Regions from separate parts of the Proteiniclasticum sp. C24MP genome, predicted to be linked through region 1. Evidence: predicted binding sites of a transcription regulator. Region 1 holds the regulator's gene; the other holds the start of a gene.
What was found. Region 1 encodes Rex, which represses fermentation and respiration genes when NADH is low (regulators of the CRP and FNR family bind a similar motif). Its sites were predicted from a motif close to ATTGTTAANNNNTTAACAAT; they were not measured.
Positions count from the first base shown of each region.

Region 2: ACHAL6_RS09660 ((2Fe-2S) ferredoxin domain-containing protein) is a predicted target of Rex. The motif match lies at 15,457-15,476, and genes of this name have one in related genera.

Region 1 covers NZ_JBINJW010000005.1:13,948-30,333, reverse strand. Annotated here, with positions in the region: gene ACHAL6_RS05760 (DUF6054 family protein) at 1-326, shown strand, start outside; gene ACHAL6_RS05755 (DNA-3-methyladenine glycosylase family protein) at 417-1,367, opposite strand; gene gltA (NADPH-dependent glutamate synthase) at 1,382-2,776, opposite strand; gene ACHAL6_RS05745 (sulfide/dihydroorotate dehydrogenase-like FAD/NAD-binding protein) at 2,763-3,668, opposite strand; gene ACHAL6_RS05740 (redox-sensing transcriptional repressor Rex) at 3,815-4,450, opposite strand; gene ACHAL6_RS05735 (DUF3795 domain-containing protein) at 4,790-5,356, opposite strand; gene ACHAL6_RS05730 (alpha/beta fold hydrolase) at 5,441-6,187, opposite strand; gene ACHAL6_RS05725 (hypothetical protein) at 6,394-7,383, shown strand; gene ACHAL6_RS05720 (GNAT family N-acetyltransferase) at 7,409-7,945, shown strand; gene ACHAL6_RS05715 (glutaredoxin family protein) at 8,010-8,240, opposite strand; gene ACHAL6_RS05710 (cysteine-rich CWC family protein) at 8,331-8,549, opposite strand; gene ACHAL6_RS05705 (pseudouridine synthase) at 8,666-9,385, shown strand; gene ACHAL6_RS05700 (Rnf-Nqr domain containing protein) at 9,807-10,382, opposite strand; gene ACHAL6_RS05695 (Rnf-Nqr domain containing protein) at 10,384-11,022, opposite strand; gene ACHAL6_RS05690 (FMN-binding protein) at 11,035-11,979, opposite strand; gene ACHAL6_RS05685 (RnfABCDGE type electron transport complex subunit D) at 11,993-13,453, opposite strand; gene ACHAL6_RS05680 (RnfABCDGE type electron transport complex subunit C) at 13,468-14,757, opposite strand; gene ispF (2-C-methyl-D-erythritol 2,4-cyclodiphosphate synthase) at 15,252-15,728, shown strand; gene ACHAL6_RS05670 (nitroreductase family protein) at 15,755-16,386, shown strand, end outside.
Region 2 covers NZ_JBINJW010000012.1:44,102-60,487, forward strand. Annotated here, with positions in the region: gene ACHAL6_RS09590 (sensor histidine kinase) at 1-306, shown strand, start outside; gene ACHAL6_RS09595 (hypothetical protein) at 431-1,558, shown strand; gene ACHAL6_RS09600 (acylphosphatase) at 1,575-1,847, shown strand; gene ACHAL6_RS09605 (CDGSH iron-sulfur domain-containing protein) at 1,972-2,214, shown strand; gene glmS (glutamine--fructose-6-phosphate transaminase (isomerizing)) at 2,583-4,409, shown strand; gene ACHAL6_RS09615 (MATE family efflux transporter) at 4,518-5,939, opposite strand; gene ACHAL6_RS09620 (DUF3867 family protein) at 6,159-6,695, opposite strand; gene ACHAL6_RS09625 (NAD(P)/FAD-dependent oxidoreductase) at 6,699-8,162, opposite strand; gene ACHAL6_RS09630 (DUF1667 domain-containing protein) at 8,298-8,648, opposite strand; gene ACHAL6_RS09635 (NAD(P)/FAD-dependent oxidoreductase) at 8,650-9,918, opposite strand; gene ACHAL6_RS09640 (NAD(P)/FAD-dependent oxidoreductase) at 9,920-11,371, opposite strand; gene ACHAL6_RS09645 (glycerol-3-phosphate responsive antiterminator) at 11,517-12,083, opposite strand; gene ACHAL6_RS09650 (SpoIIE family protein phosphatase) at 12,269-13,441, opposite strand; gene ACHAL6_RS09655 ([Fe-Fe] hydrogenase large subunit C-terminal domain-containing protein) at 13,441-15,144, opposite strand; gene ACHAL6_RS09660 ((2Fe-2S) ferredoxin domain-containing protein) at 15,131-15,382, opposite strand; gene ACHAL6_RS09665 (mechanosensitive ion channel family protein) at 15,691-16,386, opposite strand, start outside.

The DNA of each region.
Region 1 (16,386 bases):
AAGGAAATGGAGAAGAGATTGTAAACTTCATCATCGAAGAAATGGGCAGAAGCGGCATGACCGTAGAACTCATTGATTCCGTGACTCGTCAGATCGGAAACGCCATGGTCTATATCATGGTTTTCGAAAAGTATTACATGCGTTCCTCAAACCGTGCAAGCCTTACAGTGGTTGTGACAGCAGAAAATGACGCCATCATCGTGGATGCCATCGGAGCAGGTGGTGGTCAGGGCGTTGTCTTCAAGTGGTCCTGGGGTGCCGAAGAGAGCTTTGTCTCTTCCATCGAGAATATTCTTGCCGGAAAGAACTTTATCCTAATGGAGTAGAAAAACTTCGAAAAGCAGAGTCTCCTGAAGAAACCAACTTCAGGAGACTCTGCTTTTCTGTATTTGATCTGCGAAAAAACCGCCGCTTCCCTACTCAATCCGGATCTTGTTCTCTCTGGCGTAGTAGAAAAGATACTGCTGGGCTATGCCGGCCAGTTTTCCGAACTGATTCTGCCCGAATGCTCTGATCTTAGGAAGATTCGTCCCTTCTGCACCGTAGAAATGCATCATGGCTTTCTTCACCCATACATCCACAGGAAAAGCTTCCTCTTTCTTCATGGAGAAGAGCATCACGCAGTCCGCCACCTTGGCACCCACACCGCTATACCTCTGGAGCGCTTTGTGACAGAGGTCCTGTGGAAGAATCGATATGCTCTTCAGATCAAAAAGAAGATCTTCCTTCTCTTCCTCTGTCAGCACGCTTGCCTTCTCTTGCTCTCTCAGAATCTCCGCCCTTCTTATGGCCTGCACCGTCTCGTAGATGTATTTAGCGCGATAGCCTACTCCAAGGTCTCTCAGCTCCTTTTCCGTTGCCTGAGAAAGCTCCTCTGGCGTAGGAAAGGCGTAGTGCTTCTCTCCAGCAGATGCTATTTCTTTTCCGTACTTCTCACTGATTTTTCTGATGCCTTCCTTGATCTTCGGAATCAGATTGTTGGAAGAAAGAATAAAGGAGATCAGCGTCTCAAAGGGTTCCTGATTGAGCACTCTGATTCCATATCCGAATTTCACCGCTTCTTTCAGAAGCGGATCCTTGCGAAGCTCCTTCTTCACCTCTTCATACTCTCTTCCCAGATCAAAGTACTCTCTGAAGAAACCATTGAACTCATCGATGTTCACATTCTCCAGATGCACATCCGTATCTCTCAGAGATACGCTTATGACTTTACCATGGACTATCCCCTGAAATCTGGTCTCATCATCCGCATCTATTCTGTTCCACCGGAAGCACTGTCCGCATTCGAAGATGTGCTTCGGATGAAAATTCTTCACATTCCTCAGTCTGATTTCATTCTCCAGTATTTCCACTGCTTTATAGTCCATCTCTTCCTCTTTCCTTAGTCTGCCTTCCCCTTGTTCTCCAGATAGGCATGAATGCCCTTCGCCGCTTTCTTTCCTGCACTCATGGCAAGAATCACTGTAGCGGAACCTGTTACAGCATCTCCACCGGCAAAGATTCCTCTAAGAGTGGTCTCACCGCTTTCCTCATTGATGATGATGCATCCTCTTCTGTTGGTGTCGATTCCCTTTGTGGTGGATGCGATGAGCGGATTCGGTGATGTTCCTAGGCTCATGATGACACTGTCGCAGTCAATGACAAACTCACTTCCTGTAATCTCCACAGGTCTTCTTCTTCCGGAATCATCCGGTTCACCCAGCTGCATCTTCACACAGATCATGCCCTTCACAAAGCCCTTCTCATCCACAAGAATCTCCTTGGGATTGGTCAGAAGGTTCATGATGACCCCCTCTTCGATGGCATGATGCACCTCTTCCGCCCTTGCCGGGATTTCCTTCTCCGATCTTCTATAGACGATTCGAGACTCCGCACCCAGTCTTACGGCAGTTCTTGCCGCATCCATGGCTACATTGCCCGCACCCACCACAGCAACTTTCTTTCCATGACTGATGGGGGTATCGTAATCACTTCTGAATGCCTTCATGAGATTGGCACGGGTCAGATACTCATTGGCAGACATGACGCCATTGGCGTTTTCTCCCTTGATGCCCATGAACATGGGCAGACCTGCTCCGGAACCGATGAAGATTCCTTCGAAATTCTCATCCTCGATGAGACTGTCAATGGTCACTGTTCGTCCGACGATGACATTGGTCTCGATCTTCACGCCCAGATCCTTCAGCAGACTGATCTCTTCTCTTACAACGCCTTCCTTCGGCAGTCGAAACTCAGGAATGCCGTAGACAAGAACGCCGCCAGGCTCGTGAAGCGCTTCAAAAATCGTCACTTCATAACCAAGTTTCGCCAGGTCTCCTGCACAGGTAAGCCCTGCAGGACCGCTGCCAACCACAGCCACTTTTCTGCCGTTTCCAGGCAGTCTGTCCGTGTTCCTGTAGTTGTTTTCCATGGCCCAGTCTGCCACGAAGCGCTCCAGCTTACCGATGTTCACCGGTTCTCCCTTGATCCCCACAATGCAGCTTCCCTCGCACTGTTCTTCCTGAGGGCAGACTCTTCCGCAGACCGCAGGCAGATTGCTTGCCTCCCCGATGGTGTCTCTGGCACTCCTGATGTCGCCGCTTCTCAGCTCCAGTATGAATTTCGGAATGTCGATGGCCACCGGGCAGGCGCCCACACATCTGGGATTTCTGCACTGGATGCATCTTTCCGCCTCAAGAACAGCTTCCTCCAGATCATACCCATAGCTAACTTCCTTGAAATTTCTTATTCTCTCTTCCGGTTTCTGTTCTCTCACCGGCACTCTATTTTTCTTCATGCAGTATTTCCCCCAAATCGCACAGCTGTGAATGCTCATGAACCGCCTTCTGCTCCATGATGATGTTCTTCTTTCCTTCCACCGTCTTGTACATGCTCTGGCGCCTCATGGCCTCATCGAAGTTTATGAGATGCGCATTGAATTCCGGTCCGTCCACACAGGCGAATTTCACCTCATCTCCCACTGTGACTCTGCAGGCTCCGCACATGCCTGTTCCATCCACCATGATGGGATTCAGCGATACAATGGTTTCCAGGTCGTAGTTTTTCGTGAGCTGTGATACAAACTTCATCATGATCATAGGACCGATGGCGATGCAAAGATCGTATTCCTTCTTTTCCACCTCCATGAGCTCTTTCAGCTTGTCTGTCACAAGACCATGAAATCCGTAGCTTCCATCATCCGTACATACATACAGGTTCTTTGCCACTTCTTTAAATTCTTCTTCCATGATCAGTGTCTTTTCTGATCGCGTACCGATGATCACATCCACATCGATGCCTTTCTCCTTCAGCATCTTCACCTGCGGATAGACCGGTGCTGTACCTACACCACCGGCCACAAAGACAATCTTCCTCTTCAGAAGATGCTCTTTCTCATCGGTGACCACCTCGGAAGGATTGCCCAAGGGTCCGACGAAATCTCTGATTTCATCTCCCTCCGAAAGGGCTGCCAGCTTCTTCGTGGAAGCGCCCAGCGTCTGGAAGACGATGGTCACAGTTCCCTCTTCTCTGCTGTAATCGCAGATGGTCAGTGGGACTCTTTCTCCCCACTCATCCACCTTGATGATGACAAACTGTCCAGGCAGTGCAGACTTCGCCACACGCCTTGCTTCAATATCCATCAGGAATATGTTTTCAACCAGTTCCCTTTTACGCGTTATTTTATACATCTGTTTCCCCCAATACTTTAAGCCTCAAAGACTTATTTCAATCACCATATAAGTATACGGATTCTCATGGATTATTTCAACCGATACCACTGGAATTTAAGGTAATGGAAAGGAGACCTTATTCAGGTCTCCTTGCGTGAATTACTCTATTTATCCAGGTCATTCATGAGATAGACAAGTGTCAGCAGACTTTCACTCAAATGCACATTCTCAATGGATACATTTTCCGGCACCTGGATATCCAGGGGAGCAAAGTTCCATATTCCCTTTACACCATTTTCAACCAGAAGATCCGCCACTTTCTGCGCCTGTGCCTGTGGAACGCAGATGATTCCGATATCCACCTTGTTCTCTCCTAGGAAAGATTCCATCTGATCCAGATCAGATATCTCCACATCCTTGATTCTCATGCCGATGAGCTTAGGGTTCACATCAAAGATCGCCTTCAGGTCAAATCCGAACTTGTCGAATCTTGAATAATTGGCAATGGCCTGTCCGATGTTACCGGCACCGATGATCACGGTGGTGTACTTTTTGTCCAGTCCTAGAATGTGAGAGATCTCATTATATAGTTCCTTTACGTTGTATCCATAACCCTGCTGACCGAAGCCACCAAAGCAGTTGAAATCCTGTCTGATCTGAGAAGCCGTGAAGCCGATCTTTTCACTTAGTTCCTTGGAAGAAACACGATCCACATCATTTCTCAGAAGCTCAGCAAGATGTCTGTAATATTTTGGCAGTCTTTTGATGACAGCCATGGAAATGTCTTTTTTCTTATCCATCATTGCACCTCATCGTTAATTAAATTTCTAACAATATAATACCATAAAAAAGAATAACTTGTGTAGGTTTTTATCAAGGAAATTCCATTTTTCAGAAAAAATTATGAGATTGTTAGAAACCTGAACAATTTACCCACTGATTTTTCCATAATTACAGTAAAATACCTATGACACAATCAATAATAAGAAATACTGAAGTCAATGTTTTCTCTTATTGTTAATATTTCACCTTGCACATCCCTTTACTGATACATAGTGGTAATAATTTCCCAAAGCAGAAGAAACCATCTCTTCAGATGGTTTCTCTGCTTTCAAGGCATCCTTTCTGTTTTTCAGTTTTCAGATCTCCGCCTGCGTCTGCTTTTTCCGGTTGAGCCGCAGCAGAATACCTCTGCTGCGGGCTTTTCTTTCAAAGGCTTCCACTGCAGTCTTCGCCTTTTCCTTGCCTGACAGCTCCATTTCTCCTGTCTTCTCTTCGATCTGCTTCATAACGTCTTCAAGGTCGTTCATCTCCAGAAGATTCACAGAAAGACAGTAGAAGCTCTTGCGCCTGCCGTCATTGTAGTCGGAAAGAAGACGGGAAAGCAGCTCCATCTTTTCATGAAGCTCCTTCTGATAAGCATCCAGCCCAATGGTCTTCATCTTCTCAAGGTCCTTCCTCTGATTCCGATGCAGAATGAAGGAATCCACAAGCTCAATGCCCTGATACTTCTCGCAAGGATACGCTTCACAGTCGATGCAGTACGCCACACCCCCATGGTTCAAGCTGCACCGGGCGATGGCACAGGCCTGGTTCCCTTCTCCACCACCACATCCAGGACAGTATCCTCCGATATACATGGTGCAGAGTCCGCAGTTCAGTCCGCAAAGTGAAAAAAGCGGGTCGGGTCTTCTGAAATTCTTCACTGTTCTCTCCCTCCCAGAATTCAAGGAAAAAAGGGTTCCTCACAATGCCGCTTCTGCCATTCACGTCCACTTCAGCAGGGAGCCCTACCTGAAGGCATCTCTCAGAACATCCAGCACAAAATTCTGCTGAGCATTGTATCCGATATCCGGGAGGGTATCTCCATCCTGAACACCGTAGTTTGCGAAGCTGGAATGATTTCCGCCGCGAATATCCACCTCGATCATGGAGACAGGCAGCCTGACCTTTGCTTCCTCCAGATTCTCCATGTCGATGACGGAGTCTTTTGTGCCCACAAGTGAGTAGACTTTGAACGGAGCATCCCTTAGGTCTGTACCACCATCAGGATAGGCCGCCAGAAACACCAGTGCCCTGATCTTATCGGGATTCTTCTCCGTAAACCTTGCTGCTGAAACGCCACCCAGGGAATGTCCTATGATGACCCAGTCCGACAGACCTTCCTCTTCCACATATTTCTTCGCTGCCTGGTTGGATAGAATGGACAGCTTGAGCGGCGCTTTTATGATGACTGTCTTATACCCCATTCCGGCGATCTTACTGCCCAAGAGGCCATACGCTCTTTCAGAGACTCTTCCTCCAGGGTAAATGACGACGCCTCCCACAGGATTCTCTGGTGTAAACACCAGATCTCCGTCCTCAACCGTAAACTCAATTCCCTGAACCGACTGCAGCGCACTCTGCGCCGTCACGGAGGGTCTGTAATAATCATCCGCATAGATATAGATTCCTACCGATGCAAATATAAGAAGAATAAAGAGAATCCTCCCTATTCCATAGATCCATTTCGATTTTCCTGATTCCTTTGTTTTCAAGTCCCCACGCCCTCTGCCTTTCGCTTAATACTCCATGTAATTGTCTCTGTACTAAGTATACTTGATTCCAGCCCTTCCTTTAAGCTCTTTTCGTGAATTTTAAAAGATTTAGAAGTGAAACCTGCAGAAGTTTCCCCTTTCTCTCCTCTTCATAACGAGACCTATGATAGAATAGAGATAGTGAAAACACAGGAGTGTAAGAAGAAATGGTGAAAAGAGTTTTAGATAAGCAGCGTTATGTCTTTTTAGAAAAGCCGGCCATGGAAGTGCTGCAAAGAGAAGAAAATGAAATCAGAGCAGCCCAGATTGAATCCTATTTAAGTGAACTGAAAGAATTCCATCTCTCTGTCATGAAACTTTCAGAAACCCGATATGACAAGAAAACGCGGAGTCTCATGCTGAACCTGGCCATGATCCTTCTGTCGGAAGAGAAGCTCTGGGAGAAGACGAGATCCGAAAAGCGCATTCCCCTGAAGGTCTTCTCAAGAATGGTGGAGGAACCCGTCTTTGAACTGAAGGAGATGGAAAGCCACATCCTGGCCTACGCGCTTCTTCTGGAGGAGGATAAGTATCCTCTCATCCGAAGATACCTTCATTACAAGGAAGGCGCAGGAGAGGACACCTATGAAAACGGAGAGGATAAGAGCCGGGGTCTTTCTCTGCTTAGGAAAGGCAGATTCTCTTTCATCCTCACAAGCCAGGGACAGTTCATGAAAATCCGGGTGGAGGAAACCCCTTCCGGTCATGTGGCAGCCGGCAGAAAAGTAAGAAAGAAGCTGAATCTGTTCAAACCACTGCTGGTGCTTCTACTGGCTGCGCTGCTACTTGGCAGTGTCTACATCACCATGTCCAGGAGAATCACTCAGACCATCATCGTGAAAGCTGCAGGAGAGGTGAAGATGGACTTCAACTCCTTTGGAGATGTGATCCATGTCATCGGCATCGATGGCGCCGGACGGAGTTACGTTGCGAAAGCGACCTTCGAGGAGAAGGATATCGATACGGTCCTTGCTGAAATCATCGAACAGGCTTACATCAGTGAAACCATAAAGGAAAGAGCGGAAATCACGATTCTTGTTTCCGGAGAATTTCTGCCGGAGGATTTCTTCAAATCCGGAAAAACCCACGACCGGATTCTTTCTTACCAGCTCAACGCCAAAATAAACAACAACGGTTCCTTCCTCTATGTGGAATAGCAGGAAGGAAAACCCTGGAGGTATCATGACAACCATGGAAATCAGACCCTTATCAGAAGCAGAGCTTGAGCCCGGACTGTTCCGCTCCTTCAACCGCTACCAGAAAGTGACCCGGTGCTACAGAAAACACGAAGGAAGCTGGGTACTGAAGGACATCCCCTTCACGGAAGACTGGGGTCCGGAAGAATATGCCTATCTTGTACAGTGTCTGAAAAACACTGTTGCCACCGGCGGCATTGTCCTGGGCGCATTTGAAGAGGATACCCTTGTAGGATTCGCTTCCCTGGAAAGTGAACGCTTTGGTAAAGGCTTGCCCTATCTTCAGCTCTCCAGCCTTCATGTTTCCCATGAGCATCGCAGCATGGGCATCGGAAGACGACTCTTTCAGGAGATGATTCTCGATGCACGCAGAAAAGGCGCAGAAAAGCTCTACATCTCCGCACACTCTTCCGAAGAAACCCAGAACTTCTACCGCACTCTGGGATGCGTGGAAGCGGAGGAATACAATGAAAAACTGACAGCAGAAGAACCCTTCGACTGTCAGCTGGAATATATCCTGTAAACTGAAATAGGCAGCCTGACTTGAAACCGTCAGGCTGCCTTCATTTCCGCTATTCTTCTCTGTTTTACGCGTTGTAGAGTTCTTCGAAGGCACCTTCGTCGAATCCCACCACATACTGATCATCCACAAAGATGGTAGGAACACTTCTTACACCGATGCTCAGAAGTTCTTTTCTGAAAACCGGATCTGATGTGTTCTTCTCTTCATAAGGAATGTTGTTCTCCTTGAAATATTCCTTTGCAAGATCACAGTATGTACATGTGTTGGATGTGTATATTACTACTTTTTTATCCATTCTTATCCCTCCATTATTGTAAAGCTTCCATAACAGGCATCTATATGCCAGTAAATCAATTGTATCCTATTCAATGCATTTTGTCCAATTCTATCTGGACAATTCAGCAAGAAACGCCTCACCTTTTTCGCCGTATTTCAGAGCGCAGGACCTGCAGATGCATGCCTGTCTTCTGGCTTCTTCCGGAACAAGGAGAAGCAGTCCCTCAGGAAAAGTCACATCCTTGCACCAGCAGTTATTCGGATCCTTTCCATTTTCCATGTAGCAGTCATTGGGTTCCCCACACAAGGGGCAGATCGATCTATCCATTAAAAACTCCTCTCAATTTATCATTATATCCATCATAATCCCTTTTCGTCTCCATCACAATAATACTGTTCAAAAAGGTTCTCTATCATGTATAATAGGGTCTTAGGAGGTGCTTTATGGAAGAAAAGAGAATCAATAAAGCCATATCCGATACAGGATACTGTTCAAGACGTACGGCAGACAGTCTCATCGATGAGGGGCGCGTCACAGTGAATGGCGAGAAAGCAGTCATGGGACTGAAGGTCACTGAAGAAGATGAAATACGCATCGATGGAAAAATCATCAGCAATAAGCCGCCTATGGTCTACATAGCCCTCAATAAGCCCCGTGGCATCGAATGTACCACCAATCGCAAGACCAGAGGAAACATCATAGATTTTGTGAAGCACAAGGAAAGAATCTTTCCTGTGGGCAGGCTGGATAAGGATTCAGAAGGCCTTATCCTCCTGACCAACGACGGGGATATCGTAAACAAGATTCTGCGCGCCAGAAACAATCATGAGAAGGAATACATCGTCACGGTGAATAAGCCCATCACGGATGAGTTCATCCGAAGAATGTCTGGCAGGATTCCCATCCTCGGCACCATGACCCGTGAATCCAAAGTGGAGAAAATAGACGATCGCACCTTCAGAATCATTCTGACTCAGGGTCTGAACAGACAGATCCGTCGTATGACTGAATATCTCGGCTATCGGGTTGTCACACTGAAAAGAATTCGAATCATGAACATCAGATTAGGAAATCTCAAACTTGGCACATACAGAGACCTGTCGCCATTGGAGCTTAAAACTCTGAATGAACTGGTGGATGATTCCAGTAAAACCATTGATTAACCGTCAATGGTTTTTTCTTTACTCAAATTTAACTTCGAATTCATATTCCATGAATATTATCCGCACAACTGTTCATTTATGCACATTGTTAACAAAAACCTGTGGATAACTTGTGGAATTCCTGTTATTTACTTCTGTATAACTTGATGTGTTAAATAATAACAGGAATCTCTCCACAAAACGCCTTAGTTATCCACAGACTTATCCACATTTCCGTTCTCTTCTTGTGAGTAGTCTGTTCAAAACAGGAAGAAACCTCTTCTTTTCTGTGGACGCGCATTGAATCCTGTTCTTTTTTAATCTCACTCAACATCCTGCACCATTCTGAATGAACCGAACCGCAGAAGCATAATAAAAGAAACCTCCTCACCGGAAAAATCGGTTAGGAGGTTCCTTGATGTTCTGAAATTACAGGCAGTGTCTATATGATCCCATTGAGACCGCTCAGTGCCATTAAAGCCAGAGCCGCGTAGATCAGTAGAATAGGCAGTCCTCTGAACGCTTTAGGCGTATCTGATACCGCAAGTCTTTCTCTTACTGCCCCGTACAGGACAAACGCAAAGAGAAGACCGATGGGTGCTCCAATGGATGTGAAAAGCATCGGCAGGAATTCCATACCCTGATTCATCATATCCAGAATGAGATAAAGGATTGATGAGTTCACAGCAATCAGTGGAAGGACCTTGCCTACCGCCTCATACATTTCAGGCTTTCTGGATTTTACAAATCCCGTCACCGCCATGGTGACCAAAAGGACTATGAGTACATAAACCAGAAGGTTCAATACCGTAACCCCTAAAGGATCCAGGATGAAGGTGAAGGCCACATAGGACAGGATACTTGAAACAGCCATGATGACCGCTGCAGATAATCCAAGCGTTAAAGTCTGATCTTCATTGTCACCGAAGTTTGCCAGCTGTCCGATAGACACAAGCTTCGTCAGTGCCAGGTTGTTGATCAGTATGGTGCCTAAAAGAATCGGAAATAAATTTTCCATGCTATTTACCTCCCATATCTACATCTTTTTTACCCAGTGCGGCAAAGAGCGCCGCCACCATGGCAAGAACCAAAAGGGCTCCTGCAGGCTGAGTGAAAAGACTCAGTGTATATTCAGACGGAAGCAGGCTGAAACTTGCGATTTCCGCTCCACTTAATGGATTCGAAAGGGCTATGCCGCCTGTTCCAAGCACTTCACGCACAAAGGACACTACCAGAAGGGCTACTGTATAGGCTGCGCCAGCCTTGACCGCATCGCCCAGTCCCTTCCCGAAGGAAGCTTCCGGCAGGAATGCCCCTGTGGCAAACAGAATCAGTGAATTCACTGCAAGCAGCGGAAGGAAAATTCCCACACTGGATGCAAGGGATGGTGCATAGGCGAGAACGAGAAGCTCTCCCATTTTCGCAAGGAACGCCACCAGCACAATGTTCACGGGAAGCAGCGCTTCCTTCGGTGCAACCATCTTGACGATGCCGCCTAGAACTGCAGCCAGAAGTACGAGTACGAATGTGAGGATCCCGATCCCCACTGCACTGGTCATACTTGTGGTTACTGCAAGAGCGGTGGTAAGACCAAGGGCTAATCCAAGCACTGGATTATTGCCGAGGAATCCGATTTTTGTGTTTTCCAATCTATTCATTCTCTTCCCCTCCTACTTGCTTTCTTCTATGGCAGCGAGTATCGCATTGACTACAGATGTGGATGAGACTGTCGCTGCAGAGATGGCATCCACTTCCGCACTTTCATCCGCATAGGACAGGCCTTCAAACTGAGCCAGGAAATCCGGATGCTCGATCTTTGTACCCAGGTTTGGTGTATCACTTGCTTCCAGCACTTCCACACTCTCTATGGTCTGTTCCGCTTTGTTTATGACGATCTTCAGGACGTTTGGTGTATCACCATAACCTTCCTGCTTGGCGTATCCTGCCACTTCAACGGTGTAGGTCACAAGATCGCCTTCTTCTACTGTATCGGTGATGATTCCGGCCTTGCTTTCCGCCACTTCTCTGAAAAGAGAAATCTTCGCACCGAACTCGATGGGCTGCACTGCAGGTTCCTCTGGTTCTGCAGGCTCTGCTGTTCCGTCATCCACGATACCCATGGATTCATTATAGATGGCTTTGGCCGCATCGATTCCGTCCACAACAGCCTTTGAGCTGACTGTGGCTCCTGAAATAGTGGCAAAGGCATCTGTGGAGGTCTTGCCCACCACGGAGCTTACGAATGATTCATCTCTTACCTGTGTGCCGATTCCGTCGGTATCGTTGAGACTGATCACTTCATATCCTGTGATGTTTCCGTCCTTGTCGAAAGCCAGGGCAAATGTGATCACATCCGCGTATCCCTGATTTTCGATGATATATGCATATCCTGCATCTCCGGCTTCATAGGCTTTCTTCACAAGCCCTGTCTCATCTGTGAATTCCACAGCTGTGAATTCCGTCTGACCTTCGAACAGGCTTTCCAGTACCGCTTTGTCTTCTGAACCACCAGCCGCATCTATGATGGGTCTGAGCTGGCTGTCGGCAAAAATGAGGATTCCCCCTGTAAGGAGAACAGCAACCAATAGAACGAGTAAACTCTTTGTACTTTTCATACTCTCTTCCTCCTTACTTATTCAGTTCTTCAAATGCGATTCTGACCGCTTTGGTTACAGAAGTTGAAGAAATTGTTGCTCCGCTGACTGCATCCACTGAGGCATTCTCATCTTCAGAGGTGATGCCTTTGAACTGGTCCAGGAAGGATGGATCATCAATCCTGTCTCCAAGACCCGGAGTGTCATTCACTTCAAGAATCGCCACACTTTCCACTGCATTGGTGTCTTTATTGATCTTCACTTCAATCTTATTGTTGTCTCCGCCTTCCTGTGCATAGTAGCCTGGTGCAGACAGAACGAATGTCACGATGGAGCCGTCTTCCGTCTCTTCCAGCACTTCAGGAAGATCTGTGGTGGAATCAGAGAATATCTTCAGACCTCCATCCTCTCCAGGGAATTCAATGGCTTTGGGTTCCAGACCGTTTCCAGCAAAGAATGTAAGCACAAGTCCAAGGACAAAGGCTGCAGCAATGGATATGTTGTATTTCTTCAGTGCATAAATGGACCATCCGTCTGTAAGTTTATCAAGCAGAGGAGATACCATATTCATGATGAGGATTGCGTATACCACACCACCAGGCAGACTGGACTGTAGTCTGATGACTACGGTAAGTACTGCAAGTCCGATGGCATAGATGATTCTTCCAGTGATGGTCGTCGGATTTGTAACCGGGTCCGTTGCCATGAATACGGCACCGAACATAAGCCCTCCGGAAAGAACATGGAAGGAAGGATACCACATGCCCACACCGTTAGCCAGCGCTATGACGGCAGTGAAGATGAATACGGCTCCCACATAGACCACTGGCACTTTCCAGTCCAGCACTTTTCTGTAGGCAAGATAGATGCCCACAAGGATGATGAGCAGTGCACTGGTTTCACCAAGTGCGCCTGGATACCATCCCAGAAGAAGATTCGTCAGTCCGCCGAACTGCTCCAGGAACTGCTCTGTTACAGCGGCATCCTTGATCAGCCATCCTGCATTTGCCATGGAGGAGACTGGCGTTGCGCTGGTTGTGACATCTGCCACAGTAGATCCTACCAGAGAGGAGAATATGACCATTCTACCCACCCCTGCAGGATTGAAGATGTTATGTCCGAATCCGCCGAATACAAGCTTACCGAAGAAGATTGCAAAGAAAGATGCAACTCCGATGGCAAAGAAGCTTGTAGACATTGGAACTGTTAACGTAAGTATGATTGCCGTCACAAGCGGGAAGGAGTTCTTGATATGATATCCCACTTTCTTCCTGGTGGCTAGAGCGAAACCCGCTTCTGTCACCAGTGCCGTGATGATGGATACCGCCATGAGGCCGACGCCATGAATGACGTAGTCCATTCCATATTCCTGGAAATAGAAGACCATGGAGAACACGAATACGACCATAAGGCCAACTGCAAGCTCCGCCATGATGCCATGGGTGCTGTGGTCCTTGTCTCGATTGTTCGGAGACACTTTTGTAATAAATTTCATTCTATCTGTCCCCCCTACTTCTGCGTTGCAGCTCTGAGAAGAGCTTTACCGCGTCTAACGCCTTCAGTAACTTCAATCTTGGAAGGGCACACGTACGTGCACATTCCGCACTCGATACACTGGTCCGCTCTCAGCTTCGCCAGGAGCTTCACATCGCCAGCTTCTTCGGCATTATTGATTCTTACAGGAAGAATTCCTGCAGGACAGTGGTCATTGCATCTTCCGCATCTCAGGCACGCGATGGTGTCCACAGGATCCGGCTTCAGTATCGTGATGGCATTGGATGCTGTAGTGATGACCATTTCATCGGACGTTGCGGTTTTACCCATCATAGGTCCACCTGCAATGACTCTCACTTCATCCTGCGCATATCCGCCGATCTGCTTCACGATTTCTCCCACGGAGACGCCTACCGGAACACGGACGTTGCTTGGATTCTTCACCCCGTCACCACTGACTGTGATGAGCTTCTCTATAATCGGCTTTCCCTGTTTCAGCGCTTCTGCAAAGGAAATTGCAGTGGTCGCGTTATTGACGATGACCCCGATTTCTCCAGGAAGCCTGTCATATCTTTTCTTGAAGATTTCATATATAAGTGTTCTTTCCCAGCCCATGGGATACATGTCTGGCACTTCCACCACTTTCATGGCACTCTGACCCTGCAATGCCTCGTTCACCTTGGCAATCAGGTCCTTCTTTGTAGTCTTGATGGCAATGAGCGCTTCTTTTCCGCCAGACATTTTCAGCATGGCTTTTGTACCGTAAAGAAGATCCTCCACCTGATTGTTCATGATTCTATAGTCTGCAGTAATGAACGGTTCACATTCCACCGCATTGATCACTAATGTATGAATTCCCTTTGCTCCTCTGTATTTCACATAGGATGGGAATCCGGCTCCGCCGCAACCTACGATTCCGGCATTCATCATGAAAGTCACCAGTTCCTCCACAGATGCTTTTTCCGCATCCAGTGGTTCAAATGGTCTTTCAAATTCTTCACATCCGTCGTTTTCCACCACAAGATGATCGATTTTCATCCCTACATTGTGTTTCAGTTCCACTTCTTCTATACCCAGAACCTTTCCACACACAGAAGAGAAAATTGGTACGACAAAATGATCATTCCTTTTGGCGATTATGGTTCCCTTTTTCACATAATCTCCAGCATTGACCAGAATATCCGTGCACGCCTGAAGTGGTATGTAGACCTTCTTCCCCGCGACGATATTCTTTACTTCCCCGTAGCTCGTCAATTCTTTGTGCCCATTTAAATGAAGCTTCATAGGGCCAATTAATATTGACATACTGTTCACCCGACCTTTCTGATTTTCGTTAAGATTTAAACTAAGAATGTTTTAACTCCCGATAATTTATGTCATTCTTATTAAGTTCCTGAATAATTATAACATAAAACAAAAATATTTAAACAGAATATGCTTTTGGATTGGCACCATTTTAACGAATTTTGCACGATAAACGTTCCATTTATTATCAACCTGACAATTTAATCCTTTTCAGCTGTTTATTATTATATTATCAAAGATGCTGTTATATTTTAACAACCCATATTTCAGCTGTTAATTTGTTAACTTTTCCTGAATTTACTAACAATCTAATTGTGAAATACAGATGTCTATAACAAAAAGATAATCCTACAGGGTTCCTTGCCTGATTTTCTCATTGAGATTTTCATAAATCGAATTAAAATATAACGAATCAGATTATTGATTTCGTTTTTACCACTGCATGCTATAATAGAAGAAAGAAAAAGCAAAACTTCTTGATTTAGGAGGAATATATGAGAGTTGGAATCGGTTATGATGTACATAGATTAGTGGAAGGAAGGGACCTCATCATAGGAGGTGTCAGAATTCCCCATGAGAAAGGACTGCTCGGTCATTCCGATGCGGATGTCCTGACCCATGCCATCATGGATGCGCTCCTTGGAGCAGCAGCCCTTGGTGACATCGGCACACACTTTCCCGATACGGATGATGCATACAAAGGATCCGACAGTCTGGATCTTTTGAGACGCGTCAAGGCCATGCTGAAGGAAAGAAACTTCAAAATCATCAACATTGACGGTGTCATCATTGCACAGGAGCCCAAAATGAAGCCCCATATACCGGAGATGAAGAAGATTCTCTGCGAAATACTGGGCATGGATATGGATCACCTGAACATCAAAGCAACTACCGAAGAGGGCCTTGGTTTCACTGGAACAAAGGAAGGCATTTCCTCTCAGGTGGTTGTACTCATAGACAGACGTTATTAGCAGATATCACTTAGGAGGAGAGGCACATGGAAGCATTATATGACAACATCTCCAGAAGGAAATCCACCAGAAACTTCAATATGGACATATTAGATGAAGCTTCTCTTCTTAGGGTTTCAGATATTCTTGATCGCGCGCCGAATCTCTTTGAAGGACTCAAGGTGCATTATCATATCATCAAGGACGGCAGCGGATTTTCTGAGAAAGCCACCGGCATCATCGGTGCATACACCAAGGTGAAGGCTCCGCACTTCATCGTGGTCACTTCAAAAACCCAGTCCGGCTTCCGTCAGGCAGTAGGCTACTCCATGGCGCATGTGATCTTATCCATGAATGACCTGGGCATTGCCACCTGCATCACGTATCCGGGTGTGGATAAAACCGTCATTGAAAAATACACACAGCTGGAAGAGGAGCATGAACCCGTTCTCTTCATCGCTTTCGGAAATCCGGAGAATCCTCTGGAACTGTATCCGAAGGCGGACTATTATAAAAGGCGTCCGCTGAAAGACATCATCATACAGGGACCTGTAAAGAGAAAATACAAGTTCATCCTGGAAGCGGTAAGACTTGCCCCTTCCTCTTTCAACACACAGCCCTGGCGCTTCAGCGTGGACGGAAACAGGATCCATCTCATGAGAGTGAAGCTCGGATTCAT
Region 2 (16,386 bases), on a different contig from region 1:
GCGATAAAATACACCCATACCGATGAGCCGATTCTCTTGACGGTCAAAGGGATTGACGCAGACAACTTTGCAACCATCTCACTGGAAAATGCCATTGATGGAATCAGCGATGAAGAGATCAATAAAATGTTTGAACGATTTTATCGGCTGGAAAAATCACGTTCAAGCGAGACTGGCGGAAGCGGCTTGGGACTTGCGATTTCCGAGAGCATCGTTCATATGCACGGTGGTCAGATTTACGCGGAGAAATTGAGTGAAAGCAGAATTTCCATCACCGTGAAATTGCCGATTCTCTCCAATTCATAAGAGAATTTACGCATTTTCTTTATGTTTCTCGTAAATCATAATATAATACTAGTATTGATTCACTTAGGTATCCAGTTGACTTAGAACAAGTGAGCATAAATACACTCATCGGAGGCATTTTTACATGAATATTGTTAAAGGAATTTTCAACAAGAAGTTTATATTTTTCTACAGCTTCCTGTTGCTGTTAATTGTATTCTTATACTTTAACAACCGGTATGACAAGATGGAAATCACTTATGCCATCATTTACATTATTTTCGGAATGATGATATCTCTTTTCTATATTCTGAAGGACTACATCTATTCACCAGACCGGCTGAATTACAAACAGGTCATAATGGAAGACGCTCTTTTCAATCATAAAGGTGAAATCATCGAAGAATTCGAAGCTTATCCTTTATATCGCGAATTCGTCACTTTTCATCTGAACAGAACATCAGAAGATCCTTACAGTGATACGGTCACTTCCATTCAGGCTGTAAAATACCTGAACAATAAAATGGTTGATTCACTGTTTATTCCCATAGCACCTGCTGATCCCCTTCTTAAGAAATACACAATCCCTCTCAATCAGGCCGTGGGACGTTTCTTAAGATATGCAGGCGATCTACCGATCATCATTTACAATCAGCCTTTCACCCATACCTATCTGAACATCAAGCTGGATAAAGAAGTGCATATTTCATTCATCGATGCAATGAAAATGAGCAAGGATCTTTACGGCATCACCAATAAGCCCCTTGGACATATACAGAAGTATCTGAGACTGTATAATCTCGGTAGCGATCAGGTGGCCGGTGCGAAGGTCATCGGAGCGATTTACCTGGATTATATCTACACCGTATCAAAATACAGAACGAAACAGGCGAGAATCATGGCCAGAAAAGGACAGAAAATGACGGCTCAGCCTTTACCGGAAAAAGCACCAGAAACCATCCGACTGACTTCTTCCGATAAAGACGCCAAGCTGAACGGCTCTGCCCGTTCTCAAACTACATCGACACCCGAATCCATCGAAAAAAACGCAAAAGAAGACACACCTTTCCACTTCGATGAAAAGATAACAGAACAAGAAAGGCAACTCACCTCCCATAATGATGTCAAAGAAGAGAAAGATACGAAAAACAGACTGAACCTTATCGGCAAAACAATAAGTCAGAAAGCCGCAGACAGCATCACACACCTGAAGAAGATATTCAGCGGTAAGGAAGATACCCTAAGCGACAAGAAGCCCGATCCTAGAGACTGATCAAGGTGGTGAAACCATGAAACGTTACTTTATTATTTTCACAGGACGCGTACAAGGAGTCGGATTCAGATATCACACCTATGAACTGGCACAATCATTAGGTCTTACCGGAAAGGTGAGAAATCTCATGAACGGAGATGTGGAAGTTGAAGTTCAAGGCACCGACGAAACCTTCAATAAATTTCTTGGAGGAATACTCAAAGGAAACGGGTTCATAAAAGTCACAGATTACGCCATGAAAGAAATCCCGGTTGTACCTTCAGAAAAATCCTACAAGATCACTGGATAGACTGAAACTCAAAAGCACTCACATGCGAGTGCTTTTTTCTTGTCCTGATATGACTGGCAGAGACAGATCCACTGCTATATAATATAATCATAGCGATTATGAAGTGGAAGAAAGAGGTGTTCAGATGGATAACCCAGTTAAAGCCGGTAATGAACCTGTCCTGATTGAGCTGAAAAGCGGAAAAAGCATATGGTGGTGTGCCTGTGGAAGAAGTGAAGCACAGCCATTCTGTGATGGCAGCCACAAAGGGACAACTGAAATCATGCCCCTGCTCTTTACCCCTGAAAAAGATGAATCCGCCTATCTCTGCACATGCAAGAGGACAAAGACTCCTCCCTATTGTGATGGTTCTCACCTTGAAACGTAAAACTGACGAAAAGAGAGGAACCTCTCAGGAGGTTCTTTTCTATTGCAGCGCAGCACGTTTCGCCCGTATGAACGCTCACTGATAGTTACAGAAATAACAATTTTTGATTTTAGGGGTATTCAACTTTCGTATTACACGTTATAATAGTTCGGTAAGGCTTAATGAATATTGAAATTTCAAGTTGTTGAAATAGCGCCAGAACCTATGATCTCATAGGTTGACGAGGACGAAGTTATCGAAAATTCGGCGGATGCTTCGCGGTATACACTACCGATAAATGTCAGGAGAAATACAGGAAGCGATTCCTGGGACAATCCTGCAGGGTGTATTAAGCCTTCCTAAAAATAATTTAGAGAGGGTGTTTTTTTATGTGTGGAATTGTAGGTTATCTTGGTAACAGAGACGTTGTGGAGGTGCTCATCAGCGGTCTTTCAAGACTGGAGTACAGAGGTTACGACTCAGCAGGAATTTCGATCATGGAAGACGGAAAAGTCTCCATCGTCAAAGCTCAAGGGAGATTGAAGAATCTGGAGGAAAAACTAAGCGGCAGCAGCCTGAAAGGTCAGATGGGTATCGGACATACGCGCTGGGCTACGCATGGTGCTCCTTCCGATGAGAATTCACATCCCCATAACAGCAACAATAATAGAATTTCTGTGGTCCATAACGGTATTATCGAGAACTACATGGAACTGAAAGACAAGCTGGTGAAGCTTGGTTATGAATTTCTGTCTGATACGGATACCGAAGTGATTCCGAACCTCATCGACTTTCACTACAATGGAGATCTCCTTGACGCTGTCAGAGAGACAACAAAGGAACTGAAAGGAAGCTATGCATTAGGCGTAGTATCCATCGATGAACCAGACAGAATCGTCGCAACAAGAAAAGACAGTCCCCTGGTTGTCGGATTGGGTGATGGTGAATATTTCATCGCATCCGATGTACCAGCGGTACTGAACTATACAAAAGAATTCGTTTATCTCAACGATGGTGAATTCGCTGTGCTAATGAAGGATGAACTCGCCTTCTACACGAAAACTGGAGAAAAAGTGGAAAGAGAAAGCACAGAAATCACATGGAGTGCGGAGTCAGCTGAAAAAGGCGGTTATGCCCACTTCACCATCAAGGAAATCTACGAGCAGCCTAAAGCCCTGAAAGATACAATGACTTCAAGAATCATCCCAGGTGAGAAAATCAGACTGGACGATATTCATATCAGCAGAGATATGCTCACTAATTATTCCAGAATCTATATTGTCGCCTGTGGAACCGCATATCATGCAGGACTCATCGGTAAGGTTGCCATTGAAAACCTGGCCAGAATCCCTGTGGAAGTGGACGTGGCATCGGAATTCAGATACAGAAATCCTATCATAGATAATAAAACACTTCTGATCACCATCAGTCAGTCCGGAGAAACCGCCGATACACTGGCTGTTCTGAGAGAGTCTCAGACCAAGGGTGCCAGAGTCATCGCCATTACGAATGTAGTGGGAAGCTCCATCGCGCGTGAAGCGGATGATGTCTTCTATACCTGGGCTGGACCAGAAATCGGAGTGGCTTCCACCAAAGCATACCTGACCATGCTCGTGGCAGTATACAGCATCGCCATCCAGTTTGCGGAACTTCAAGGCACTCAGGAAACTTCCTACCTTGAAGAAATCAAGAAGGAAATGCTTACACTCCCAGAAAAAGTTGCCCGTATTTTGGAAGATACAACTAAAATCGAGCATTTTGCAGACAGAATTCATGAGGAAAAAGACGTATTCTATCTCGGAAGAGGACTGGATTATCAGATTGCAGTGGAAGCCTCCCTCAAGCTGAAAGAACTCTCCTACATCCACTCAGAAGCGTATCCTGGCGGGGAGCTGAAGCATGGTTCCATCGCACTCATCGAGGAAGGAATTTCCGTCATCACGTCACTGACACAGAGAGATCTCTTCGAAAAAATGCAGAGCAACATCAAGGAAGTGGTCTCCAGAGGTGCCAAGGTCATGGCAATCACCTATGAAGACAACCAGGAAGTGGAGAAGTACTCCGATGAAGTAATCTACATTCCAAACACCATGGACATCATCGCACCGATCCTTGCAGTAGTGCCAACGCAGCTTCTTGCATACTACGTTTCCCTTTATAAGGGTCTGGATGTGGATAAGCCAAGAAATCTGGCCAAGTCTGTTACTGTAGAATAGAGAAAGAAACATAATAGAGAAAGGCTCTCAGTTTAAAACTGAGAGCCTTTCTCTATTATCTGCATTCTGCTTCACACGTATATTTCATATTACCTGGCACAGCCCGGTTTATCTGATCCTGATATATTTCCATTTATTCGTTCTGAATCTGCCGTAAACGAACAGATATCTGATGAACTGGTCTGCCAGAACCGCCATCCACGCCCCCATGAGTCCATATCCCATGATATTCACAAAGATATGGGCAAGGATGACTCTGAAGCCGAACACCCCTATGAAAGTCGCCACAAGCGGCCACAAAGTATCTCCCGCTCCACGAAGAGCACCTGCCAGAATAAGCTGAGAGGACTGGAAAGGCTGGACAAGCGCAATGATTTTCAATGCTCTGGAAGAATTCTCGATGATTACGGGATCATTGGTATAAAGCCCCACAATCTGAGGTCCAAAGAAAAACAGAATCACTGCCATGAAAGTGGAAATCATGGATCCGATTTTTCTGGTTTCCTTGGCATATTTCTCCGCACCACTGAGATTCTGTGCACCCAGGGAGCGTCCCACCATGGAAGAGGCAGCAATGCCGAAAGCCTGTCCTGGCTGAAAGGATAGACCAAGAATGCTGAGAGCGATCTGATGTGAGGCATAGACTACAGTTCCCAGCCCAGCCACAATTCTCACAAAAAGGAGCACACCGATTCTAAGCGCCAGAGATTCCAGCGACGCCGGGATTCCGACCCGTATCAGATTCTGGATGACCGTCTTGTTGTACTTGAACTTCTTTCTGAAATCCACCTTCAGAGGACTGTCTCTCCGCACAATGTATCGGATCATGAGAATGCTTGCCACTATATGGGAAAATGCTGTGGAAACAGCCGCTCCTGTAACGCCAAGTGCCGGAAAGAACAGAAGTCCATAGATCAGCACCGCATTTCCCACCACATTCATTGAATTCACTCTGATATTGATCCTCATAGGAGCCTTTGTCTCTCCTATTCCTCTTAGCGCAGCTGTAATCGACATATTGAAGCTCTGGAAAAGATACCCGACCATAATGATTTTAAAGTAGATCCTACCCGCATCGATGGTGTCTGACTGGGCACCCATGAACTTCATGATCTCATCCGTGAAGATCAGTCCGAATGTGGATAGTGGAATGGCCAGCATGAACAGATTCAAGAGGATCACATGTTTCAGCACCGAATCCACTCTATGGTGCTGCTTTGCACCCACATATCTGGCAATCATGGCTGTACCGCCCACGTTAAGCGCCTGCGCCAGCGACAGACCAATGAACATAGGCTGATTTGTGATCCCCACAGCAGCAACAGAAGCCGCTGCCAGTGCCTTATCTGCAATCCACCCCAGCATCATCATATCCACCATACCGAACAGCGAGCTCATGAGCAGCTCAGTCAGTATGGGCCATGCCAGGTGCAGCACATCATATCTTATGGGGTTCTTCACAAAGGAGAAGAAATCCTTCTTCTCCTTATCCCTGCTTTCTTCTTCCAGCTTTTCCTTCTCTTCCATCATCTGTATACTTCCTTACTTTTTCTTCCTGATTGTGATTTCATTAAAACCTAAATCATATTATAGCATAATCAGAAAAACAATCTGGCTTACCCAATACACATGATTCCAGGAAGCGTCAGATTTGCCGATTCAGAGTTGTTCTGAAAGAATCAGTAATCAGATTAAAGCTGAATCTCAGCTAAAAGCGAAAGACCGATGATTTCTCATCGGTCAACTGCTCTAATAATCATATTCCCTGTAATTTTCACTGATTCGAATCTGAAGCTTCGCATCATCCAGAAGTTTCTTGTAGGATACCAGAAACTCATTCAGTTCGTTATCCGTAAGATCCACCTGTTTCTCAGATGTGATGACAACAATGGTCTTGTTCAGAAATATTGACAGTTCATTCCTGTCATTTCTGATTTCATAGTGGAACCCTGAATATTCTTTCAGCTTCCCCTTGTATTTATCCATGAAACCAAGCTGCTTACGGTACTTCTGATAGTCTTCATTGTTCGTCAGATTGTACTGGGACTGGATGTCCTCCATGGATACGCCATATCGTTCCATGAGTCTGGTCTGGATTTCCATGAACTTCTCATAGGAAATGCTGTTCTTCTCCATGTATTCCATGATCGCCTTATTGATGGATGCAATGGTCTGCTTTCCTGTTCCCATTTCACCGTAAAGATTAAAGATATAGGCTTCAAAATCATCTATGTCTTTATCCCTTACTTTATTTTTCAGTTCATTGAAATCTATGACATCACTCAACGTCTATTCCTCCTCGAGGCTCTTCAGATAATCCAGAAGGTCGGATTTCTGAACACGGTTCACACCACTATGCTCGATATCAAAACCTGGATCAATCTTTTCGCCATATTCTCTCTCCATGACCTCAATCACTCTTGGCTTACAGAATTCTCCCTGACACCATCCCATACCGGCTCGTGTTCTTCTTTTCACACCATCTACAGTTTTCACTTTAATACCTCGATGAAGCGCATCCACGATTTCGTCTTCTCTCACCTGTTCACATCGGCAGACGATTCGATCTTCGCTTCCCAGAGGAAGCTCTATGAATTTCTTGACGTCCTTCAATGGTTTGAGCGGTTTTTTCGTGACAATGGGTTTTCTGTAAGGATCGAAGTCCTTGTTCTCTTCCCATTCTAAGCCCGATTCCTTAAGAATACCTGTAACCATTTCCGCAATGGCTGGTGAGGATGTGAGTCCAGGAGACTGGATTCCAGCTACATTGACAAATCCTTTTACTTCCGTCTCTTCAATAATGAAATCATCCGTTGAGCTTCTGGCACGTATGCCTGTGAAGCTTCTGATGAACTGCTTCGGATTGATTTTATCATACAGCTCCTTCGTCTGTTCAAATATATTCGCTACACGTTCGATGTGCGTTGAAGTATCTTCACGGTCCGCATCGTCGTTTGCATCTGGTCCTATGAGCAGATTGCCGTAGTAAGTGGATGCCACCAGAACGCCTTTTCCAAGCTTGGTAGGCAGCTGGAAAATCACTGTGTTGATAGGATCTCCGGTACCTCTTGTAAACAGGATATACTCGCCGGATCTAGGTAGAATCTTGAAGGTATCTACCCCCACCATGCGTGAAATACTGTCCGCATATACACCTGCTGCATTGACCACATATCTACCTTCATATGCGCCTTTATCTGTGGTGACCTTGAAGACATCTCCCGTTTTCTCAATGTCTGTGACTTTATTTTCCAGTTCAAGCGTCACTCCGTTCTTGATGGCATTTTCCGCCATGGCGATGGCCATCTCATAGGGAGAACAGATTCCTGCACCTTTACAGTACAGCGCCCATTTCACATCATCGGTCAGCTCAGGTTCTATCTTTCTGATTTCCTCAGGTCCTATGATGGACAAATCATCCAGTCCATTCTTTATCCCATTGGCCATGAGTTTTTCCAGAGGCTCCTTGTCATCTTCTTTGGTGATTACAAGAGAGCCTGTTTCCTCAAAACCGAAATTGAGCTGACGGTCCAGTTCTTTGAACTGAATTCTGCCTTTATAGCATAATCGCCCTTTCAGTGCTTCATGTTTCTCTGCATACCCCCCATGGACGATGGCACTGTTGGCTTTCGTTGCCCCCATGGAAACATCGATTCCTTTCTCCAGAATAAGCACTTTCGCTTTTGACTTTGACAGTTCTCTCGCAATGCTTGTTCCGACAATTCCTGCTCCGATGATAATTACATCATACATAACCTTACCTCCTCATTGTTTGACATCTGTTTCTCCTGTTATGTAAACATTTACTTTTGTACTATTATAACAAATTAACCTGGTTCTGGATATTTTTTATACAAAAAATGTGGGTGTCAACCCACATTTCATTGCCTACATATTTCTTGTAGCTACTATATCTGCACCTGTTCCAAGTACATTCTTTATTAAAACTGTTCCCACTTTGATTGGCGCTACGACTTCAATTTTCTCAAGTTCTCTCATCACGTCAAAGTTCAGTCCCTTCGGAATATCTGTAGAAGTCTTTACAGGCAGTCTTTTATGAATGCCACCTGTGATCTTTACAGTGGAGGTGATGACTCTGGTTGGATTTGTCAGTTCCTTTTTCGCATAAGGAATACCCCTGTTACATCCGTTACCCATTACGATGATTTCACCATCTGGCTTCTCATCCACCTGCAGTCTGCATCCCTTAGGACATACAATACAAATCATTTCTTTCATCTTAAATCACCTCTTCCAGAGCTATGGTAAGGAGTCCATTCGCCTTCTCGAGATCCGCTCTCTTCAGCTTGATTTTCTCCATTTCTCCTGGAGCCACAACGGGTCTTCTCAGCTTCTTGACCAGCTCTCCCTCATTGTTTCTTACTGTTATGTTGACATCCTTGAATACATTGGAAACTCTGAACATGATTTCCTGAGAATCCTGAATGTTTTCCAGTCTGATCTGCTGTGGAACGGTATAGTTCACGCGATCTCCGTTTTTGATTTCTGTGACATCCTGCCCTTCTTTCAGCTCATCCTTTATGAATTTGGCTGCACTTCTACCGGCTTTCTGTCCTTCTTCACTTACAAAGTCAACCAGATCATGTACATGAACCACGTTGCCGCAGGCGAAAATACCCTTGACATTGGTTTCCATGGCTTCATTCACGATGGGTCCGGATGTTCTTCTGTCTAATGCGATACCCGCATTCTTTGTGATCTCATTTTCAGGAATCAGACCTACGGATAAGAGCAGCGTGTCACATTCCAGTGTCTGCTCAGTTCCAGGAATCGGATTTCTGTTTTCATCCACTTTCTGAATCACTACCGCTTCCAGTCTGTGCTTTCCTTTGATCTCTGTAATGGTATGCGCAAGAAGCAGCGGAATGTCATAGTCGTCGAGACACTGAACGATGTTTCTGTTCAGACCGTTGGAGTAAGGCATCAGCTCTACGCAAGCCTTTACTTCAGCCCCTTCCAGCGTCATTCTTCTGGCCATGATGAGACCAATGTCTCCCGATCCCAGAATGACGACTTTCTTGCCTACCATATACCCTTCCATATTGACGTATCTCTGGGCAGTACCTGCTGTGAAGACACCTGAAGGTCTTTCTCCAGGAATCTGGATCGCTCCTCTTGTTCTTTCTCTGCAGCCCATGGCCAGGATAATCGCTCTCGTTTCAAGGCTCAGGTATCCTTCTTCTGTATTGATGGCCTCCACATGCTTCACATCTCCTCCATTGGAAATGGACAGCACCATGGTATCCAGTTTATGATCCACATTTGTGGAATTGAGCATATCTATATATCTGCCTGCATATTCAGGTCCTGTTAGCTCTTCTTTAAATGAGTGAACACCAAATCCGTTATGAATGCACTGATTCAGAATTCCGCCAAGCTCCTTATCTCTTTCAAGAATAAGAATCTTCTCTACCCCTCTGTTATAAGCCTCATATGCTGCTGAAAGCCCAGCTGGACCTCCGCCTATTACGATCAAATCATACATCATCTTATTCTTCACCCCTATTCTTTGTTTCCCCGACCAGTATGTAGGATCCCTTAGTATCCTGCATGACATCTTCCAGTGGAAGATCCAGTTCTCTTGAAATGATTTCAAGTACTCTTGGTCCGCAGAATCCACCCTGGCATCTACCCATTCCAGGTCGCACTCTTCTCTTGATACCATCAACAGTCAGTGCGCCTACCGGTCTATGGATCGCTTCCACAATTTCTCCCTCTGTGATGTTTTCACATCTGCAGATGATTCTTCCGAATTTAGGGTCTTCCTTGATCTTTGCCGCTTTTTCTTCAGGTGAAAGACTCATGAAATGCGTCTGTCTTCTTGAAGGATTGAAGTTTTCCTTCTTTTTCAGTTCCAGTCCGATGTTCTTCAGAATTTCAGCCGCGTCTTCAGCGATGGCTGGTGCGGAAGTAAGTCCTGGAGACTTGATTCCTGCCAGATTGATAAGTCCTTTCACAGACTTGGATTCTTCGATGATGAAGTCATTTCTGTCAGACTGTGCTCTTAAGCCTGCAAAGTTTCTGATGCTTTCTCTGTAATTGATTCCTTTGATGGACTTATCAGCAGTTTCTCTGATGTAATCCATTCTTTCCTTTGTCGTTCCAGTTTCATCTCTTTCGACACCATCTTCTGCATCCGGTCCGATTAGAAGATTCCCGTGAACCGTTGGTGAAACAAGAATTCCTTTTCCAAGTGCCGTTGGACACTGGAAAATCACATGATGCGCAAGTTCTCCCTGACTCTTGTCAAGAACAAAATACTGTCCTCTTCTTGGTCTGATTTTGAACTCCTGATCTCCCACCATGTTCATGATCGCATCACTGTAGATACCTGCAGCATTGACGATATACTTGGTCTGGATCGGATCCAGTTCAGCATTGGCTGTGTAGATGGTAAAGACATCTTCCTCTTTCTTGATATCCACCACTTCTGTATCCAGAAGCAGTTCTACGCCATTGACCACCGCATTTTCCGTTAGAGCAATGGTGAATTCCCAAGGTCCTACAATACCTGCGCTTGGTGAATAGAGAGCGCCCACAGCTGTATCCCCGATATTAGGCTCCATCTTCAGCAGTTCTTCTCTACTTAAAATCTTCTGATCTGGTACACCATTGGCATTTCCTCTGTGAAAAAGCATTTCCACATGTTCCATCTCTTCTTCAGAGAAAGCCACAACCAGAGAACCGATTTTCTTGTATGGCACATCCAGTTCCTTCGTGTAGACTTCTGTAAGATGACATCCCCTTACATTCAGTCTTGCCATGTCTGTTCCTTCTTCTGGATCATACCCCGCATGGACGATGGCACTGTTTGCTTTGGTCGCACCTTCAGATACATCATTTTCCTTTTCAATCAAACACACCTTGAGATCATACCTTGATAATTCTCTTGCCACTGATGCTCCAACAATACCAGCACCAATGATCGCTACATCATACATTTAATTTCCCTCCTAACACAAAAAAGAGTAACACAACGAAACCTGCCTGTTGCAGGTGACTTTTGCTTACTCTCATACTCTTAGCATACTATTTTCTTTTCTCCCTTAATTTTAACACTTTATGACAGACTTGTAAACCTTGCCATCAAAGTTTCCAGATACCCGTATCCGTGGAAGATATGGCCGTGGCTCCGGCAGATAAGGCGGAAATGACATCTTCCTTGTCTGATATAAGCCCTCCAGCGATGAGTGGGACGTTGGAGATGTTTGATAACATGGTTATGATCTTATACATTCCCCCCGGAAGAACCTCGTATGTATCCGCATGACCTGCTTCAATATACTTGATCACATTCTTCAGAGAAAGTGAATCTATAAGAAAGAACCTCTGAACGGTGATGAGACCCAGGTCTTTGGCTGCACTGATGATATTGGCCTTGGTGCTGATGATTCCGTCTGCCTGAGTGTTGTACTTGATGAATTTCGCTGCGATTTCCTTGCTGCCCAATCCTTCAATCAGGTCCACATGAACGATGGCGATCTTTCCTCTGGCTTTCACCTTTTTCACGATCTGGGCGATATCTGTGATATTACCAAAAAGCACGAATACAACTCTGCTTTCCGTATTCAGCGCCAGATCCAGTCCATTGTAGTCTTTCACAGCAGTCACAACCGGATAGTTTTCCAAAGCATCGTAAAACTCTTCTTTCATTCATTACCTCCTTATCATTGTCACATTCAATTATACATAAAGATGATAAGTTGTAAACCAATACAAGGTTATTTTATGTTTTTTACCACAAGAAAACGGAAATGTTAAATTAATATCTGAATTTGGACCCGTTCTAATTACGACATTCATAATTATTCATCTTTTTTACGTTCTGAGGACATCCATCAGATGGTGTACAGCTCCACCCTTCTGCCTGATTTCTCCATAAGTTCCTTCAGCTTTTTAATCTGTTCCACCTTATAGTTGAAATTATAGGAAAATCCCGGTTCCTGGTGTGCAGGATTCACCGCCGTCCCCATGAACAGCCTGACTTCAGTGGACTCATCCAGAATGAGCCTGCATAGCCTGGCGGCGCCATCGGAGTCAGAGAGCCTTTTCAGAAGTTCCATGCTCTTCTTCTCATCATCAAAGACTTCAAGAATTCTGATCACTTCCCCAAGGGTCAATACCCCTTCTGTCACCAGGTCCGCTCCTTCCATCGTAGCGGAAGGCGGCAGATTCTTACTTATTCCCTTTAGATCGATGTCCAGAGGCTTCCCCAGCTCTCTCGATATGATGCCCGCTGTAGTGCCTCCGGCAATCACCTTCAGTCCTTCCGCTTCCACATAGGATTTCACATAAAGCGCATCATCTTCCGGATGATTCGGCGGTCCGGCAAACAGATTGAGCACTTTCTTCTCTTTGACGGCCAGACAGAGGATGCTGGCATCATCACCCGGTTTCAGATCGTAGAGGACCTCGGTGTAGCCCAGCACCTCATGGGCAAGGGTCCCCGCAGCGCTCTTCCCAAGGGCGAGCTCTTCAATATAGTCTCTGATATTCTCCCACTGCCACCCGAAGTTCAGCAGTTTCCCAACACCGGCATGAACCACGCCATCGCTGATGACCGTAAGGTAATCCCCTGGTCTCATCCTAAGCTCCGATAAGTGGATCTCTTTGCCATGGATGACCTGCCTGGTTTTCTGCGGCATGCTGAGTTTTCCGTTTCTGAAATGAAAATAGGATGGATTGTCAAACTCCACAACTCTGACCTTTCCGGTGTTTTCAGCCATGACGATGGTGAACGTGGAATAGGCCATTTTCCGGACAGAACAGACCGGCAGTGTTTTCGTTATGGTTTCTATGGTATCTTCCAGGGAAGCATTCTCCTTCAGCATGGTGACCGCAATCTTCGCTGTCAGAGTAGCCAGAATATTGGCCTTGACTCCGCTGCCCAGTCCATCGGAAAGAACCAGAATCATCCCTGATTCATTTTCAGCGGTTTCAATGTGGTCTCCGCAGAGCTCTTCTCCATACTTGTTCAGTGACAGATGCTTCACATCCAGATAATAGCTCATCAGCTTCCTTCCTCCTGAACAATCTCCTTCAGTCTGTTTAAAGCGATTTTCGTCTCCGCAGTGGTTTCGCCAAGAAGACTTGCGATTTCATGTGCGACTCTCATCTGCTTTTCGATGACCTTGTTCGTGATGGCAATGGTATTCTCCTTCATGGTCTGAAGCTCCTGTCTCCTGTTTTCTTCTTCGGTGATGTCGGACATGATCACCAGAATCTGATTGTCTTTGGGCAGGAATAGAATGCTCTGCATCACAATGAGACCGGCCTCCTCATAGATGATCCGCCGGTTCAGATCGTTATACCCTGAAGTTTTCACTCGACTGAACCCCTGATCTTCCAGCAGAAACTGGATCGGCAGGTTTCTCACCTCATCGGCTTTCACTTTGAAGGTGATTTCAGCAGAAGGGTTCATCTGCGTGATGCACAGATCCTCATCCAGTATGAAGATCATGTTGGGGGAATTGTAGAAAATGATATCATTCATATGCTCCGCTCTGGTTCTCATGAAAGGCATGCACATCTCCACATCCGACATCCCTTCCAGGACGGCTCTTGCTTTCTCTCTGCAGCTGTCATAGCCGCAGGCACCGCAGTCCAGTTCATCCTTGGGTTTTCTCTTCCCCATACGACCCAGCGTACTCAAGATCTCTTTCTCACTGAACTGTTTCTTTCTTACCGGATTCTTCATATAGGTGGTGGTGAGATCAATGCCTGAAAATGAAAGTACTGCCCCTTTATCGGGCCATCCTGATTTCACATGCTTCTTTACCAGCTGTTTACGAAGAAATGTGCTTATAGTCTTTTTCGGTATGCAGGGACCGGAAATACAGGACTCATGACATGCATTCAGGTCAAGAAATGTTCTGCTGAGTGACCCGCTCTGAAGCTCTTCCAGTACCTCCTTTACCTGACTGATTCCTTCTACATGGAGAATATCATACCCCTTTGCTGTGAGTGTTCCTTCAAACCCTTCTCCGATCCCGCCTTTCAGCGGATATTTCTTCCCCAGAAGATCACCTGAAACTTCAGGTGTGAAAGGACTTAATGCTTCCGGATCAAGATTTCTCTCAGTAAACATCTGGCAGATTTCCTCCATGGTGATCACCGCATCCACGGTTCCTTCATTGCCGAAGGTCAGCGGTTCGCATTTCTTGCTGAGGCAGGGGCTGATGAAGACCGTATAGCTTTCCCTGTCTTGTGCTTTCACCGCTTTTCCAGTTGCCAGCATGGGAGAGACTACTGGAATCAGAAAATCGGACAGATCCTCATAATAACGCCTGATGATGAGATTCACTGTAGGACAGCAGCTGGAAATGGCATAGAGCGGATTCTCCTCTTCAATATAGCGTTCATAAGCTCTGGTCACTTCATCTGCACCAGAAGATACTTCCACCACTTTTGAAAACCCCAGTTCCTTCAGCCCATGAATGAACCCGCCCTTGTTTCTGTAGAACCCGGAAAAAGAAGGGGCAATCAGTGCCACCACAGTCTTTTCAGTTTCAAAGGCTTTCCTGAGCTTCGGCAGGTCACTCTGAATATCTCTTGCGTTCTGAGGGCAGGCCAGAAAACACTGGCCACAGGCAATGCACCTGCTATCATCTATGATGGCCTGATGATCCTGAAATCGTATCGCCTTTACTGGACATGCTCTCACGCACCTGTAGCAGTTCTTGCAGTTTGCTTCTCTAAAGTTAATCAGCTGCACTTCGTATTTCCTCCCAATGTCTTTTCAGCATTTCCACCGCATTTTCCGGTGAAAGCGAAAGCACTTGTCCATCCATTCTCACACTGACTCCTTCTGTGCAGTGCCCCAGACAGAAACTGCCTCTCAGCCTTATTTCATCTGATAAGTCATTCTTTTCAATATAGTTTTCCATTTCTTTTACAACCTCATAGGACCCCTTGAGATGACAAGAACTCCCAACACAGATTTCCACTTCCATAACGTTCACCTCGGTTCTGATTTCGCTTCATAATGGCTTTATAAGCCGTTTCTCAAACATATCCAGTATACCACTTGGTTAATTTTTTAACAACTGCCGTTCTTTTTTCTAATAACCGCATGAAAAAATCATTTATCTGCAAATCTTCTATTGACAAATACTCTTTTTATAATTATTATTAGATTATAATCATTATTAATTAGCACCGCACATGCTTATTAATTATTATCAATTACAATTACAGAAAAAAGAGGAGCAGATGCTCCTCTTTTTTCTGTATGTATCCCTATGATTGCTCCGCGCTCGCCTTACTCCGGAAGCACATTCTGAACATTGTCTGAATCAGTCTTATTCATGGTCACCATGACATCTCTTGTAGGATATGGGATTTCAATATCGTTCTTTTCAAACTCTGTAATCACATCCTCGTTAAGCGCATAAAGCACCGTGAAATAATCTTCTCTCTTAACCCATACTTTCAGGTCAAAGTCGATGGAGCTGTCTCCATGATTGATCACACCAAGAATCACGCCACGCTCATCCAGAATCATTTCATTCTTGAGCACGATGCCCATGAGCACCTCTTTCACCTTCAGCACATTCGTTCCATAAGCCACGGAATACACCTTATCGATTCTTCTATACGGTTCTATGCTGTAATTGGTGATATGTGATGTGGCTAAGTGGCCATTTGGCACCATCACTCTTTTGTTGTCAATGGTATTCATTGCGGTGTAGAGCATCTGAATGGAAAGTACGGTTCCAGACACATCTGAAGTCTGAATATAGTCCCCTACGCCAAAGGGTCTGAAAATGAGCAGCAGGATGCCTGCCGCAAAATTCGAAAGACTGTCTTTCAGTGCAAGCCCTACTGCCAGACCCGCTGCTGAGAGCATGGCAATGAACGTCGTCATAGGGACATCGATGATGGTGGCTGCTGTTATGATCACGATGAGTTTCAGGAAAAACCCGGACAGTGTCAGAATGAATCCGTGAACGGAAAC